DNA from 2 places in the Labrys sp. HAY1-8F genome. Region 1 is predicted to be linked to the other one. Evidence: riboswitches for the same ligand, from Rfam matches in the RefSeq annotation. Region 1 holds a riboswitch; the other holds the start of a gene.
What was found. Region 1 has a riboswitch for S-adenosylmethionine ahead of metA (homoserine O-acetyltransferase MetA). Riboswitches for the same ligand answer to the same signal wherever they lie in the genome.
Positions count from the first base shown of each region.

Region 2: linked by a shared signal. The riboswitch ahead of ACR9ZN_RS34440 (O-succinylhomoserine sulfhydrylase) and the one ahead of metA (homoserine O-acetyltransferase MetA) in region 1 are both predicted to bind S-adenosylmethionine.

Region 1 is NZ_JBPGWZ010000002.1:921,585-928,904, forward strand. It holds gene metH (methionine synthase) at 284-4,069, shown strand; SAM riboswitch at 4,282-4,359, shown strand; gene metA (homoserine O-acetyltransferase MetA) at 4,415-5,338, shown strand; gene ACR9ZN_RS13310 (hypothetical protein) at 5,377-5,610, shown strand; gene ACR9ZN_RS13315 (TetR-like C-terminal domain-containing protein) at 5,607-6,056, shown strand; gene ACR9ZN_RS13320 (hypothetical protein) at 6,078-7,320, opposite strand, start outside.
Region 2 is NZ_JBPGWZ010000002.1:5,478,144-5,485,463, reverse strand. It holds partial or broken gene ACR9ZN_RS34445 (XdhC family protein) at 1-158, opposite strand, end outside; gene ACR9ZN_RS34440 (O-succinylhomoserine sulfhydrylase) at 295-1,503, opposite strand; SAM riboswitch at 1,539-1,618, opposite strand; gene ACR9ZN_RS34435 (2'-deoxycytidine 5'-triphosphate deaminase) at 1,711-2,829, shown strand; gene ACR9ZN_RS34430 (hypothetical protein) at 2,856-3,116, opposite strand; gene ACR9ZN_RS34425 (ArsR/SmtB family transcription factor) at 3,248-3,883, shown strand; gene ACR9ZN_RS34420 (FadR/GntR family transcriptional regulator) at 4,076-4,819, shown strand; gene ACR9ZN_RS34415 (ABC transporter substrate-binding protein) at 4,843-6,027, shown strand; gene ACR9ZN_RS34410 (ABC transporter ATP-binding protein) at 6,114-7,175, shown strand; gene ACR9ZN_RS34405 (ABC transporter permease) at 7,172-7,320, shown strand, end outside.

The DNA.
Region 1 (7,320 bases):
AGAACCGCCGCTTTTGTCGGCAACGGGGCGGATAATCACCTCACCCCGGCCTTCCAGGCCGACCCTCCCCCTCCAGGGGAGGGTAAAGAATTGAGGCCTCGCTGCCTTGAGCCAGCGCCTATGGACGTCTCGTCCGCCTCTTCCCCTCCATGTATCTCACTCGCATCCCAGCATCATCAGACAGAAAACCGGCGCTTCCGGGATAGTTCACCTTGACCTCTCTTTTCTCAGCGCTATCATATAAGGATATCTTGATATCGTAATTCCGTTATAGGAGCTTGTGATGAGCGCTCCGGTCGAAGCCCTGTTCGCCGCGCCTGCCCCAACCGATCGGGGCGCGGAGATCCTCGCCGCCCTTACCGCCGCCGCGCGCGAGCGCATCCTGATCCTGGACGGCGCGATGGGCACGCAGATCCAGGGGCTCGGCTTCGAGGAGGACCATTTCCGGGGTGAGCGCTTCGTCGGCTGCGACTGCCATCTCAAGGGCAACAACGACCTTCTCACCCTCACCCAGCCTGCCGCAATCGAGGCGATTCATTACGCCTATGCCATGGCCGGCGCCGACATATTGGAGACGAACACCTTCTCCTCCACCTCGATCGCGCAGGCCGATTACGGCATGCAGGAGGCGGTCTACGATCTCAATCGCGATGGTGCGCGCCTCGCCCGCCGAGCCGCAATCAAGGCAGAGCAGCAGGACGGGCGCCGGCGCTTCGTCGCCGGCGCGCTTGGCCCAACCAATCGCACCGCCTCCATCTCGCCGGACGTCAACAATCCCGGCTATCGCGCCGTCAGCTTCGATGACCTCCGGATTGCCTATGCCGAGCAGATCCGCGGCCTCATCGACGGCGGCGCCGACATCATCCTGATCGAGACCATTTTCGACACGCTCAACGCCAAGGCCGCCATCTTCGCCTGCGAGGAAGTGTTTGGCGAAAAGGAAGTGCGCCTGCCCGTGATGATCTCGGGTACCATCACCGATCTCTCCGGCCGCACCCTCAGCGGACAGACACCGACGGCGTTCTGGCATTCGGTGCGGCATGCCCGACCCTTCACCATCGGCCTCAACTGCGCGCTCGGCGCCAATGCGATGCGGGCGCATCTCGACGAGATCTCCACGGTCGCGGATACCTTCGTCTGCGCCTATCCCAATGCCGGCCTGCCCAACGAGTTCGGCCAGTATGACGAGAGCCCAGAGGCGATGGCGGCGCAGATCGAGGGCTTTGCCCGCGACGGCCTGGTCAATATCGTCGGCGGCTGCTGCGGCTCGACGCCGGAGCATATCCGCGCCATCGCCGAAGCGGTCGGCCGGCACGCGCCGCGCCCGATTCCAGAGATCGAACCCAAGATGAAGCTGTCGGGGCTCGAGCCCTTCACGCTCGACGCGACCATCCCCTTCGTGAATGTGGGCGAGCGCACCAACGTCACCGGCTCTGCCAAGTTTCGTAAGCTCATCACCGCCGGCGACTATGCGACCGCACTCGACATCGCCCGCGACCAGGTCGCCAATGGCGCCCAGATCATCGACATCAACATGGACGAGGGCCTGATCGATTCCGAAAAGGCCATGGTCGAGTTCCTCAACCTGATCGCCGCCGAGCCGGACATCGCCCGCGTGCCGGTTATGATCGATTCCTCGAAATTCTCAATCATCGAGGCCGGCCTGAAATGCGTGCAGGGCAAACCGCTGGTCAATTCGATCTCCATGAAGGAAGGCGAGGAAGCCTTTCTTCACCATGCCCGCCTGGTGCGGGCCTACGGCGCGGCCGTGGTGGTGATGGCCTTCGACGAACAGGGACAGGCCGATACGCTGGAACGCAAGGTCGCCATCTGCAGCCGAGCCTATAAGCTCTTGACGGAGCAGGCGGGCTTCCCGCCCGAGGATATCGTCTTCGATCCCAACATCTTCGCCGTCGCCACCGGCATCGAGGAACATAACGGCTATGGCGTCGCCTTCATCGAGGCGACGCGGCAGATCAGGACCACCCTGCCCCACGCCCATATTTCGGGCGGGGTATCCAATCTCTCCTTCTCGTTCCGCGGCAATGAGCCGGTGCGAGAGGCCATGCACGCCGTGTTCCTCTACCATGCCATCCAGGCCGGCATGGACATGGGCATCGTCAATGCCGGGCAACTCGCCGTCTATGAATCCATCGATCCGGACTTGCGCGAAGCCTGCGAGGATGTCGTGCTCAACCGGCCCTCGCGCGGGGCGCTGAACCCGACCGAACGCCTGCTCGAACTGGCCGAGCGTTTCCGTGGCGCCGCCGGCAAGGAAGCCAAGGAAAAGGATCTCGCCTGGCGTGAGTGGCCGGTCGAGCAGCGCATATCCCATGCGCTCGTCAATGGCATTACCGAGTTCATCGATGCCGATACCGAGGAGGCGCGTCTTGCGGCCGCACGTCCCTTGCACGTCATTGAAGGGCCACTGATGGCCGGCATGAACGTGGTTGGCGATCTCTTCGGTGCAGGCAAGATGTTCCTGCCGCAAGTGGTGAAGTCGGCTCGTGTGATGAAGCAGGCCGTCGCCAGCCTCCTGCCCTATATGGAGGCCGAGAAGCTTGCCAATGGTGGCACTGGCGAACGCCAGAGCGCCGGCAAGATTTTGATGGCGACCGTGAAGGGCGACGTACACGACATCGGCAAGAACATCGTTGGCGTCGTGCTCGCCTGCAACAATTACGAGATCATCGATCTCGGCGTGATGGTGCCGTCGGCAAAAATCCTCGAGGTGGCGCGCCAGGAGAAGGTCGACATCATCGGGCTGTCGGGCCTGATCACACCCTCGCTCGACGAAATGGTGCATGTCGCCGCCGAGATGGAACGCGAGGGCTTCGACATCCCCCTGCTGATCGGCGGCGCCACTACCAGCCGCGTCCATACCGCCGTGAAGGTGCATCCGCGCTATGACCGTGGCCAGGCCGTCTATGTGACGGATGCGAGCCGCGCCGTCGGCGTCGTCTCCAGCCTGCTGTCCCCCGCGAACAAGGCGGGCTATGTCGAAACCGTCCAGGCCGAATACGCCAAGGTCGCGGCGGCGCATGCCCGCAGCGAGGCCGACAAGCTGCGCCTGCCGCTCGCCAAGGCCAGGGCCAACGCCCACAAGGTGGATTGGACAGGCTTCACGGCACCGAAACCATCCTTCCTGGGAACACGGGTCTTCGAGAACTACGATCTCGCCGAGCTTTCGCGCTACATCGACTGGACGCCGTTCTTCCAGACCTGGGAACTGAAGGGGCGTTATCCCGCCATCCTGTCCGACGAGAAGCAGGGAGCGGCTGCACGCCAGCTTTTCGACGATGCCCGGGCCATGTTGGCACGCATCATCGCGGAGAAATGGTTCCAGCCAAAAGCCATAATCGGCTTCTGGCCGGCGAATGCCGTCGGCGACGATATACATTTGTATACGGATGAGAACCGCAGCCGGAAGCTCGCAAGCTTGCACACCCTGCGCCAGCAGCTCACCAAGCGCGACGGGCGGGCAAATGTCGCCCTCTCCGACTTCGTTGCCCCTGAAACGAGTGGCCAGGGCGACTATCTCGGCGGCTTCGTGGTCACGGCCGGCATGGAAGAGGACGAGATCGCCAAGCGCTTCGAACGCGCCAATGACGACTATGGCTCGATCATGGTTAAGGCCCTGGCCGACCGTTTCGCCGAGGCTTTCGCCGAACGCATGCATGAGCGCGTCCGCAAGGAGTTCTGGGGCTATGCGATCGACGAGAACCTGGCCCCCGACCAGCTCATCGGCGAACCCTATCGCGGTATCCGCCCTGCCCCGGGCTATCCCGCCCAGCCCGACCATACCGAGAAGGGCACACTGTTCCACCTGCTCGACGCCGAAGAACGCATCGGCGTACGCCTGACCGAGAGCTATGCGATGTGGCCGGGCGCCTCGGTGTCCGGGCTCTATTTCGCCCATCCCGATGCCTATTACTTCGGGGTGTCGAAGATCGAGCAGGACCAGGTCGAGGATTACGCCACCCGCAAGGGCATGACGGTGAACGAAGTCGAACGCTGGCTTTCGCCAGTGCTGAACTATGTGCCACGAACGGCGGAGGCGGCGGAGTAGATTCCCGGGATCGCCGGCTTCCGGTCCACGGATATGCACGGGGAACATGGAGGGTCGATCTCCAGATCGACCATCTTCCCTCTTCCTCACGTGCGACGCTTCCAAGATGGTCGATCTGGAGATCGACCCTCCAATCCCGCAAGGTGAGAGCCCATCTGCCCACCGCTCACGCTCCCAGGATTGCCATTGATTTCCATTCACCACAGGATTACCTCTTCTTCCGTGGTGATTTGGCCGGCCGGCTTGCAGCCACGTTAAACAACTCGCTAAAGGGCCGCTGGATGCATTCCATCCGTGGACCTGTCGCATTGCTTTCCGGCTGGCCCAACGTCGATCGAGTGCAACATGCCTATCAAGATTCCGGATACCCTGCCCGCCTTCTCCACCCTGGTCAGCGAAGGAGTGCGGGTGATGACGGAAACTGCCGCCATCCGGCAGGATATCCGTCCGCTGCAGATAGGCCTGCTCAATCTGATGCCCAACAAGATCCGCACCGAGTTGCAGATGGCGCGCCTGGTCGGCGCCACGCCGCTGCAGGTCGAACTCTCGCTGGTGCGTGTCGGCGGCCACCGTGCCAAGAATACCTCCGAGGACCACCTGCTTGCCTTCTACGAAACCTGGGAAGAGGTGCGCGAGCGCAAATTCGACGGCTTCATCATCACCGGCGCGCCGGTGGAGACCCTGCCCTTCGAGGACGTGACCTATTGGAAGGAACTCGAGCAGATCCTCGACTGGACCACGACCAACGTGCATTCCACGCTGAACGTGTGCTGGGGCGCGATGGCGGCCATCTGGCATTTTCACCGCATTCCCAAATATGACCTGACCGAGAAGGCCTTTGGTGTTTACCAGCACCACAACCGCAAGCCTTCCTCGATCTATCTCAACGGCTTTTCAGACGACTTCCACATCCCCGTCTCGCGTTGGACGGAAGTGCGCAGCGAAGATGTGCGCAAGAACGCCGAGTTGGAGATCCTGATGGATTCGGACGAAACCGGCGTGTGTCTCATTCACGAGCAAAAGGGCAACCGGCTCTATCTGTTCAACCATGTCGAATATGAATCGACCTCGCTGGCCGATGAGTATTTCCGCGACGTCGACTCGGGCGTGCCGATCAAGCTGCCGAAGAACTACTTCCCCTATGACGATCCATCCTTCCCGCCGCGCAATTTCTGGCGCAGCCACGCCCATCTTCTGTTCGGCAACTGGATCAACGAGATCTACCAGACGACATCCTATGACCTGAGCGAAGTCGGCAGGGGGCGCTGAGATTCTCTCGGGTGCACGGGCGTCTAGGCGCGGATTGGATGGTCGATCTCCAGATCGACCATCTTGGAAGCACCGTCGCGCAGGAGAGGAAGAAGGTCGATCTGGAGATCGACCCTCCAATCCGCGCTTATCCTGCTAAAGAAAGTGCCCGCGCCCCCGGAATCCCCTCAATCCTTGGCGCGATCCATGCGCATCAGCAACTGCTCGGTCTTGGCGTCTTCGATGCGGATGTGCAGCCGGCCGGCCTCCTGCTGGTCCGTGCAAGGTCTTGATCGGCGTCACGCAGGTCTGGATCAGCATCACCGTGCCCATGGCCAGACAGGCCTTGATCCAGGCCGAGGCGGGTGGCAGTCGGCGCACCATCGCCAATCGCACCTTGATCGCGCTCGCCAATGGCTATCTGGATTTCGCCGCCGAGCATGGCGGGCACTGGCACGCCCTCTTCGACTTCCGCCTTCCGGACGGCCAGGACCTGCCGGAAGACCATTTGTGCCAGCAAGATGCGCTCTTCCAGCATCTGGAAGCCCCGCTCGCCGTGCTCCAGCCGGGTCTGCCTCTTTCCGAAAAATCTCTTCTCGCCCGCTCTCTCTTCTCGGCCGCCCATGGCATGGTGCTGCTCGGACTGGAGGGCAAGCTGGTGCAGTTGCCCCTGCCCTATCTGCGCGAACAGGTCGCCCTGGTAGTCAGCGCCATGGGCCGCGGCCTCGAATGCAGCTGAGGGCTTGTTCCTCTGCAGGCGTCAAAGCAAGCCCAATCGCCTCGCAACACGCCTGCGCTGGTCGATGATGGTGTGCCGATAGAGGGAGGGCTCCAATCGAAACTCTGGTGAAATCGGCCATGTCATGCCTGCAAGATCGAGCATGGTCTGGGCATTGCTGCCCATCTTGGACATGCCGGTTCCCCCTTCGCCGAAGCGAACCACCACATTGTCGCCAAGCCGGACGATCTGGCCGTTGTTGGGGCCGTTGACGCCGCGGGCGCAAGGCCAGGCGCAGACCACATCTTCGAATGTCAGCCCGCAATCGGGCGTGAGGATGCTGAGTATGCTCGCCAGCGCGCTGATGGCGTAGCTTCTGCTGTAGACAGGCAAGCCGATGACCCCGCCGCAGGTCAATTTCATGACGAGATGGCTGGACGTCCGCCCGACCTCGACAAAATGCGTCTGCTTCATGCCGGTGAATGGCAGATTTCTCACCCTATCGGGATCGGTGATCCGAAACAGGAGCTGCGACGAAACCCCGGTCGCGATGGTCTGATGGGGTACCGGCAGGTCGAACCGAAGGCGATCCGATAGGCGAGACAGTGCCGAGCCCCCCCGATCATAGTGAAAGGTCGCTGTCGGGCCGAGGGAGAGACATAGATGGTCTAGGGCAACATGCGTGCGTGCGCCTGTCTGGAGATCCTCTAGCGCAATCGCAGCCGCTCGTGGCATGCCTTTTTCGTCCCTGTCGAAATAGACAGAAGTCAGGCGTTGCCGATGCCGGCATTCGATGCCGTGCCGCTGCATCGCCTCCATGCAGACGCGATCAAAGCCGTGGCGAATGCAGCCATTGCCCAGGAAGAGGTCGCCGGACACCACGCGCTCCAGGATGCCAAGGCCATAAAAGCGCTGCAGGCCAGCGGCATCGAGCTTTTCGACGGCAAGGCCGACGTCCTCCGCAAGCTCCCTGTTATCGACCAGTGAAGCGTCGTGGTTCTTGCGGGAGAGATAGAGGAAAACAGCGCGGGGTCCGTCCTGGTCGAGACGCAGTCGGATCGACAGCCGCCTTTCGATTTCGCTCAGGATCCGTGTCGAGACCTTGCTGGCCAGGCGGCTCTTCACATGATCCGTCTGCAGTCCGAGAAGCTTGCGAAGGCGCTGTACCAGACCATGCCACTCATTGTGAAGATAGACGGGCAGGTCCCGCAACCGAACGCCACGAGGCCACAGGTCGACCTTCTTGTAGTCGAGGTCGAGGGCGACCGATGCATCCTTCTCGCCC
Region 2 (7,320 bases), 4.6 Mb from region 1:
CCGGAAAAAGCCCCGTCTGCCCGCACGGCCATGCGCGTGCCCGCCTCGCGCGGGCTTGAGCCACGCGCGTCCATGATGGTGACGAGTACGGCGCGGCCGTCCCGCTCGACCATGGCCTTCAGCGTCGCGAAGATCCCCATCGCTCTGCCCGCACCCATGCCGGTTTAAGTACCAGCATGATAACGCTTTGGGGCGACCGCGCCAAAGTTCAATTCGGGGGCCGGTCTTCAGACCAGCCCGGACTCCTCCAGGGAGCGCGGTATTTCCTGGCTGGTCCGAGGACCAGCCTCCCGATTACAGTGCCTTGTCGAGCGCCTGCGTGAAATCGGCGATCAGGTCATCGGAGCTCTCGATGCCGGCCGAGAAGCGCAGCATGCCCTGGCGGATACCCATGCCCAGGCGCGCGTCTTCCTCGAAGCGCTGATGGGTGGTGGTCGAAGGATGGGTGATCAGGCTCTTGGTGTCGCCGAGATTGTTGGAGATGCGGGTGATCTTCAGCGCATTGGCAACCTTGAACGCCGCGCTCTTGCCGCCCTTCACCTCGAAGGTCACCAGCGTGCCGCCCGCCTTCATTTGGCGGCGTGCGAGTTCCACCTGCGGATGATCGTCGCGGAAGGGATAGATCACGCGCTCGACTGCCTTGTGGTTCCCCAGGGCATCGGCAACCTTTACCGCATTGGCGATCTGGCGTTCGACCCTGAGTTCCAGAGTCTCCAGGCCCTTGAGCATCACCCAGGCATTGAAAGGCGAGATCGAGGGACCGGTCTGGCGCAAATAGGTTTGGATGTGGTCGTTGATGAACTTCTCGGATGCCAGGATCACACCGGCCAGACAGCGGCCCTGCCCGTCAATATGCTTGGTGGCCGAATAGACCACGCAATCGGCACCGAGTTCGAGCGGGCTCTGCAGCAGCGGCGTCGCGAAGACATTATCCACCACCAGCGTGGCGCCGGCGCTCTTGGCGATCTTGGCTATGGCGGCGATGTCGAGAATCTCGAGCGTGGGATTGGTCGGGCTTTCAAGGAAGAACACCTTCGTCTCCGGCCGCACCGCCGCCTGCCATTGGGCAAGCTCGGTGCCGTCGACCAGGGTGGAGGTGACGCCGAAGCGCGGCAGCAGTTCCTCGATGACATAGCGGCAGGAGCCGAACAGCGCCTTGGCGGCGACGACGTGGTCGCCGGTCTTGAGCTGGCCGATCAGGGTCGCGGTGACGGCGGCCATGCCCGAGGCGGTGGCGCGAGCTGCCTCGGCTCCCTCCAGTTCCGCCATGCGCTGCTCGAACATCGCCACGGTGGGATTGGAAAAGCGGCTATAGATGAAGCCGACATCCTCGCCCTTGAAGCGGGCCTCCGCCTGTTCGGCACTCTCGTAGACAAATCCCTGGGTGAGGAACAGCGCCTCCGACGTCTCCGCATATTGCGAGCGCAGCGTGCCGGCATGCACGAGCCGGGTGGCCGGGCGCAATTCCCGGGTGGAAGGTGCTGAAGTCAAAGGTTTGGTCATCTGCGGCAATCCCGATAGCCGCAAGTCGAGCGCCAGCGCTCTTTCCCACGGCCCTTTAGCGAGTTGTTTTACGTGGCTGCAAGCCGGCCGGCCCAAATCCACCACGACGAAGACTGTTGAGTAGCCCTACTCCCGGATGGCGTCAATGGATGGTTTCGTCTAGCAAGACCAGGAACCGCAATAAGCTGGCAGAAAAAAGCGAGAGCCATGCCCTCCCCGAACATCCCGCATTCCCCAGGCCTTCTGCACACTTTTGGCATCCTGCCCTCCCAGGCGATTGCTGGCCTGGTCGAGACGGGAGCCGTCCGCATCGAACAACCTCTGGCTTCGGATCAGATTCAGCCCGCCAGTCTCGATCTGCGCCTCGGCGCCAAGGCCTACCGCATGCGGGCGAGCTTCCTGCCGGGGCCGCGCAACACCGTGGCCGAGCGCATCAGGGACCTCGCCTTGCATGAGATCGACCTGACCAAGGGTGCCGTGCTGGAGACGGGCTGCGTCTACATCGTGCCCCTGCTCGAAAGCCTGCAAATGCCGGATGGCGTTCTCGCTTCCACCAATCCCAAGAGCTCGACCGGTCGCCTCGACGTCTTCACCCGTGTCATCACCGACCATGCCCGCGCCTTCGACCAGGTCGAGGCGGGTTATGACGGGCCGCTCTATGCTGAAATCGGACCGCGCACCTTCCCGGTGCTGGTGCGGACGGGATCGCGCCTGAGCCAGATCCGCTTCCGCCGTGGCGAAGCCCGCATCGACGATGCCTCCTTGCGCGAATTGCAGCGCCGCATGGGCTTGGTTTCGTCACCCGACCCGGACATCGCCGGCGGTGTCGCCGTCTCCGTCGACCTCACCGGTTTCGGCGACGGTATCGTCGGCTACCGCGCCAAGCGCCACACCGCCGTTGTTGATGTCGACAAGCGGGCGGCCTGCGATCTGCTCGATTTCTGGGAGCCCATCCCGCATCGCGGCAAGAACGACATGATCCTCGACCCGGACGAGTTCTACATCCTGGCGTCCAAGGAAGCCGTGCATGTGCCACCGGAATTCGCAGCCGAAATGGTGCCGTTCGACCCGCTGGTGGGCGAGTTCCGCGTGCATTATGCCGGCTTCTTCGATCCCGGCTTCGGCTATTCGCCCGATGGCATGGAGGCGGCCCGGGCCGTGCTGGAAGTGCGCTCGCGCGAGGTGCCCTTCATCGTCGAGGACGGCCAGATCGTCGGGCGCCTGATCTATGAGCGCATGCTCGAACGCCCTCAGATCCTATACGGCTCCGGCCTCAATTCGAACTATCAGGGCCAGGCGCTGAAACTATCCAAGCATTTCAGATAGGCCTGACAGGCGGACCTCGACGAGGATCATCGGTTGGCTGGCGCCGCTCGCCAAGCCATCGCGGCAGTAAAAATCTGCACCAGCCCGCCCATGGTCATGGCACCAGCCAATCCGGCCGGGCCACCGCCGAGAACGGCATAGAGCGAGCCGAGGACCGCGACGCCGGCGGTCGCTCCGACCATGCGCGCCACGTTGATGAGAGCCGAAGCCGTGCCGTCGCGGCGAAGTACGATGTTACAGGGCCAGGCTCCGGTGACGCAGGCGCGAGCGGGGCGGGTTCGACGCACGAATGCACTCCGTGGCGGCAACCTCCAATGGCTTGGGCCCTTCTTGACTCCATGTTTGCATCGGATGCTTCGGCCTGCGTCGAAGCATGCCGTTTCGGATTGGTGCATAGTCACTCCAGAAAAAGGATGCCATGCCCGAGATTCCGGATTTTGCCTTTGCCGCATCATTGGTCGCCGATCCCGCTCGCGCTCTGATGCTCACCGCATTGCTCGATGGCCGTGCCCTGCCGGCAGGCGAATTGGCCTATGCCGCCCGTATCGCGCCTCAGACCGCGAGCTCCCATTTGGCCAAGCTGCTTGCCGGTGGCCTCCTTGCCGTCGAGACGGAAGGGCGTCATCGCTATTACCGCCTGGCCGGCGGCCATGTCGCCGAGGCGCTGGAGTGCCTGTCCGTGCTCGCACCGGACCAGGCGGTGCGGCGCAAGGCGATCACCGGCAAAGCGCGCGAACTGCGCTATTGCCGGTGTTGCTACGACCATCTGGCCGGACAGGTCGGCGTCGCCGTGACACAAGGCTTGGTCGAGCATGGCTATCTCGTCCCGGCCGCCGACAAGCAGTTTCGCGTCACGGCCAGCGGCAACGCCTGGTTCGGGTCGATCGGCCTCGATATCGCGGCGCTGAAGCCCACCGCACGGGGGCTTGCGCGCCAGTGCCTCGACTGGACCGAGCGCAGCCATCACCTCGCGGGCCCGCTCGGCGTCCAACTGCTGAGCACGATGTGCAAGCTGGGATGGCTGCGCCGCAGCAAGGACTTCGCGGGCGGTTAAGATCACGCCCAAGGGTTGGATCGAACTCAGGCGACAGCTCGGCATCGACCCCGTTTCGAATCTGGCGGCATAAGGCTGCAGAACACAGATGAAGACCGTCTATGGGCCGTGTGGTCAGGCCACCTAGCCACTTGAATGTTGGGCTGTCGGTGATAGGCTCGAAGCAAGCAGAATGACCGGCGAGATAGAACCATGCCGTTTCAGGCCGTGGCGTCGCAGAGATTGTTTCAGCAGATTGCCGAGCAGGTCGTCGGGCTCATCCGCTCGGGCGAATTGCCGCCGGGCACGCGCCTCCCGGCCGAACGGGACCTAGCCAGGAAACTGGGCGTCAGCCGGCCTGTCGTGCGCGAGGCGATGATCGCCCTCGAAATCTCCGGCTTCGTTGAAGTGAAGACGGGTACGGGCAGCTATGTCTCCGACGGATCACCGCGCACCGGCGAACTCGGCGATGCCGGCCCAAGCGCCTTCGATCTGCTCGCGGCCCGCCGCATCATCGAGGGCGAGATTGCGGCCACCGCCGCCGAGATGGCCAAGCCGGCAGACATCGAGCGTCTCGACCAGGCTCTGGCCTGGTACCGGCAGGAATCGCTCAAGGGCGAGGACTCTTTCGAAGCCGATCGCACCTTCCATCTGGGCATCGCCGAAGCCACCGGCAATCCGGTGCTCACCCGGACGATGGAGCTCCTATGGGGCGACATGCGCGGCCGCATCTTCGACCGGCTGGGCGAATTGACCAAGAACTCGACCAAGCTGCGCACCAACATGGCCGATCACCAGGCCATTCGCGACGCCATCGCCGGGGGCAATGGCCCTGGCGCGCGCCAGGCCATGCAGGCGCATATCGCCAATGTCGAAACCTATTTCCTGATGGATGCCGCGGAAGACGGCACGACGACGCAAACGAGGAACGCCACAGGCGGCACGAGCCGCCGCTGAAAATCAAGAATGGGAGGAATGTCATGACTGCTCAGATAACCCGCCGCCAGGCCCTCGGCGCCGGCATCGGCTTTGCGGCCCTCGGCATTGCCGGCGCCAAGGCGGAAACCCCGGCCCTGCCGAAATCGCCTGTCACGCTCAATGTCGTCGATGTTGCCGGCAACCTCGCCCTCACCCAGAAGGCCATCCAGAACTACGCCAAGGCCAAGCCGGAACTGGTATCGAAGATCAGCTTCACCAAGGCACCGGCACCGGACCTCCCCGGCAAGCTCAAGGCCCAGCAGGATGCTGGCCGAGTCGACATCGATCTCGTTCTCACCGGCACGGACGCGCTATCCGCCGGCCTGGATCAGAAGATCTGGGTGCCGCTACTGCCCGATCTCGCCTCGGCGTTGCCCAAGCTCGACGACATCCTGCTCGCGCCGGCCGCCCGGATGCAGGGGCTGGCGAATGGCGCCGGCGTCATCGTTTCCTACTATCCCTCCGGGCCATTGATCGAATATGCACCCGAGCGCGTTGCCAAGCCGCCAACCACGGCCGAAGAACTGCTCGCCTATGCCAAGGCCAATCCCAACCGCTTCATTTACGCTCGGCCAGCCAATTCGGGCCCGGGACGCACTTTCCTGATGGGGCTTCCCTATATTCTCGGCGACAAGGATCCGAAGGACCCCGTCAATGGCTGGGAGAAAACCTGGGCCTATCTGAAGGAGTTGGGCGAGACCGTCGAATATTATCCCACCGGCACGGGCGCGACGATGAAGGAGTTCGGCGAGGGCTCGCGCGACATGACCGTCTCGACCACTGGCTGGGACATCAATCCGCGTGTGCTCGGCGTGGTGCCCAAGAGCGCTGCGATCTCGACGCTGAAAGGCTTTCACTGGGTCACCGACGCCCATTACGCCTGCATTCCCAAGGGGCTCGCCCCCGAGAAGGTCGCGGTGCTGCTCGACCTGATCAGCTTCATGCTGACGCCTGAGCAGCAGGCCTATACCTACGACCAGGGCTATTTCTATCCGGGACCGGCGGTCAAGAACGTCACCCTCGCCATGGCACCGGAGGATAGCCAGGCTGCCATCGGCGAATTCGGCCGTCCGGAATATGAGAAGCTGATCGCCGAAATTCCCACCGAACTGCCGCTGGAGCCCGCCAAGATGGTGGTGGCATTCAACATGTGGGACAAGCAGATCGGCGCCGCCAAGACCAAATGACGCCCACTTTTGGGTATCGTCGGGAGATCGTTCCCCACCGGGTGGCGGCCTCCCTTTCCGGCATTCGCGGTAAAGCGGCAGGTTCGATGTCACCACTCAACAGCTTCAGCCATCTGAGGCTCGACCAGGTCGGGCGCGACTTCGGCGCCATGAACGCCTTGAAGGATCTGTCCTTCACGGTTCAGCGGGGCGAGTTCATCGCCCTGCTCGGCCCCTCCGGCTGCGGCAAGTCGACCGCGCTCAACTGCATCGCCGGCCTGCTGCCCACCACGCGTGGCTCGATCTGGCTCGACGACCGCCGCATCGACACGCTTGGTCCGGAAGACCGCGGTTTCGGCATGGTGTTCCAGAACTACGCCCTGTTTCCTCATATGAGCGTCAGGGACAATGTCGGCTTCGGCCTGCGCATGCGCAGCGTGCCGCGGGATGAAGCCTCGGCGCGCATCGACACCGCATTGGCGACGGTCAGGCTCACCGACCAGGCCGCCAAGTTGCCCGGCCAATTGTCAGGCGGGCAGCAGCAGCGGGTTGCCATCGCCCGCGCCATCGCGGTGGAACCGCCACTCGTGTTGATGGATGAGCCCCTATCCAATCTCGACGCCAAGCTCCGCCTTGAGATGCGCCAGGAGATCCGCCGCATCCATGCCGGGCTCGGCTCGATCACCCTCTATGTCACCCATGACCAGGACGAGGCGCTTTCCCTTGCCGACCGCATCATCGTCCTCCGCGATGGCGAGATCCGCCAGATCGGCACGCCCGAGGATCTCTATCAGCGCCCGGCGACCCTGGACGTCGCCGAATTCATGGGATTCCGCAACCGCCTGCCGGGCACGATCATCGCCTCGTCCGACGACGGCGTTACGCTGGAAATCGCCGGCGAGCGCATCGACGGCGTCCCCCGTGAGGCGCTGAACGGGCCAAGGGCGGTCGCCGCGATTCGCCCCGACGACCTGACGGCCGGTGAACGAGGTTTCCCCGCCATCGTCGACATCTGCGAATATCGCGGCCACGCCTTCTTCGGCGCAGCCCGGGGCCCCGCCGGCAACGAGCTCTTCTTCAGGGCGCGGCAGCGCATGCAGCCGGGCGACAAGGTGCATCTGAGCGCGGATCCGGCGCGCGTACTGGTCTTCAACGAGGTGGCGCGATGAACATGCCGCCTGCCGTCAGTTTGAAGACGCGCCTCGCCGCGCGCGGTATCGATGGCGTCACCCTGCTCGTCCTGCCGGCCGTGCTGTTCCTGCTGGCCCTGTTCATCTACCCGTTCTTCTACGGACTCTGGCTGTCGTTCCAGCC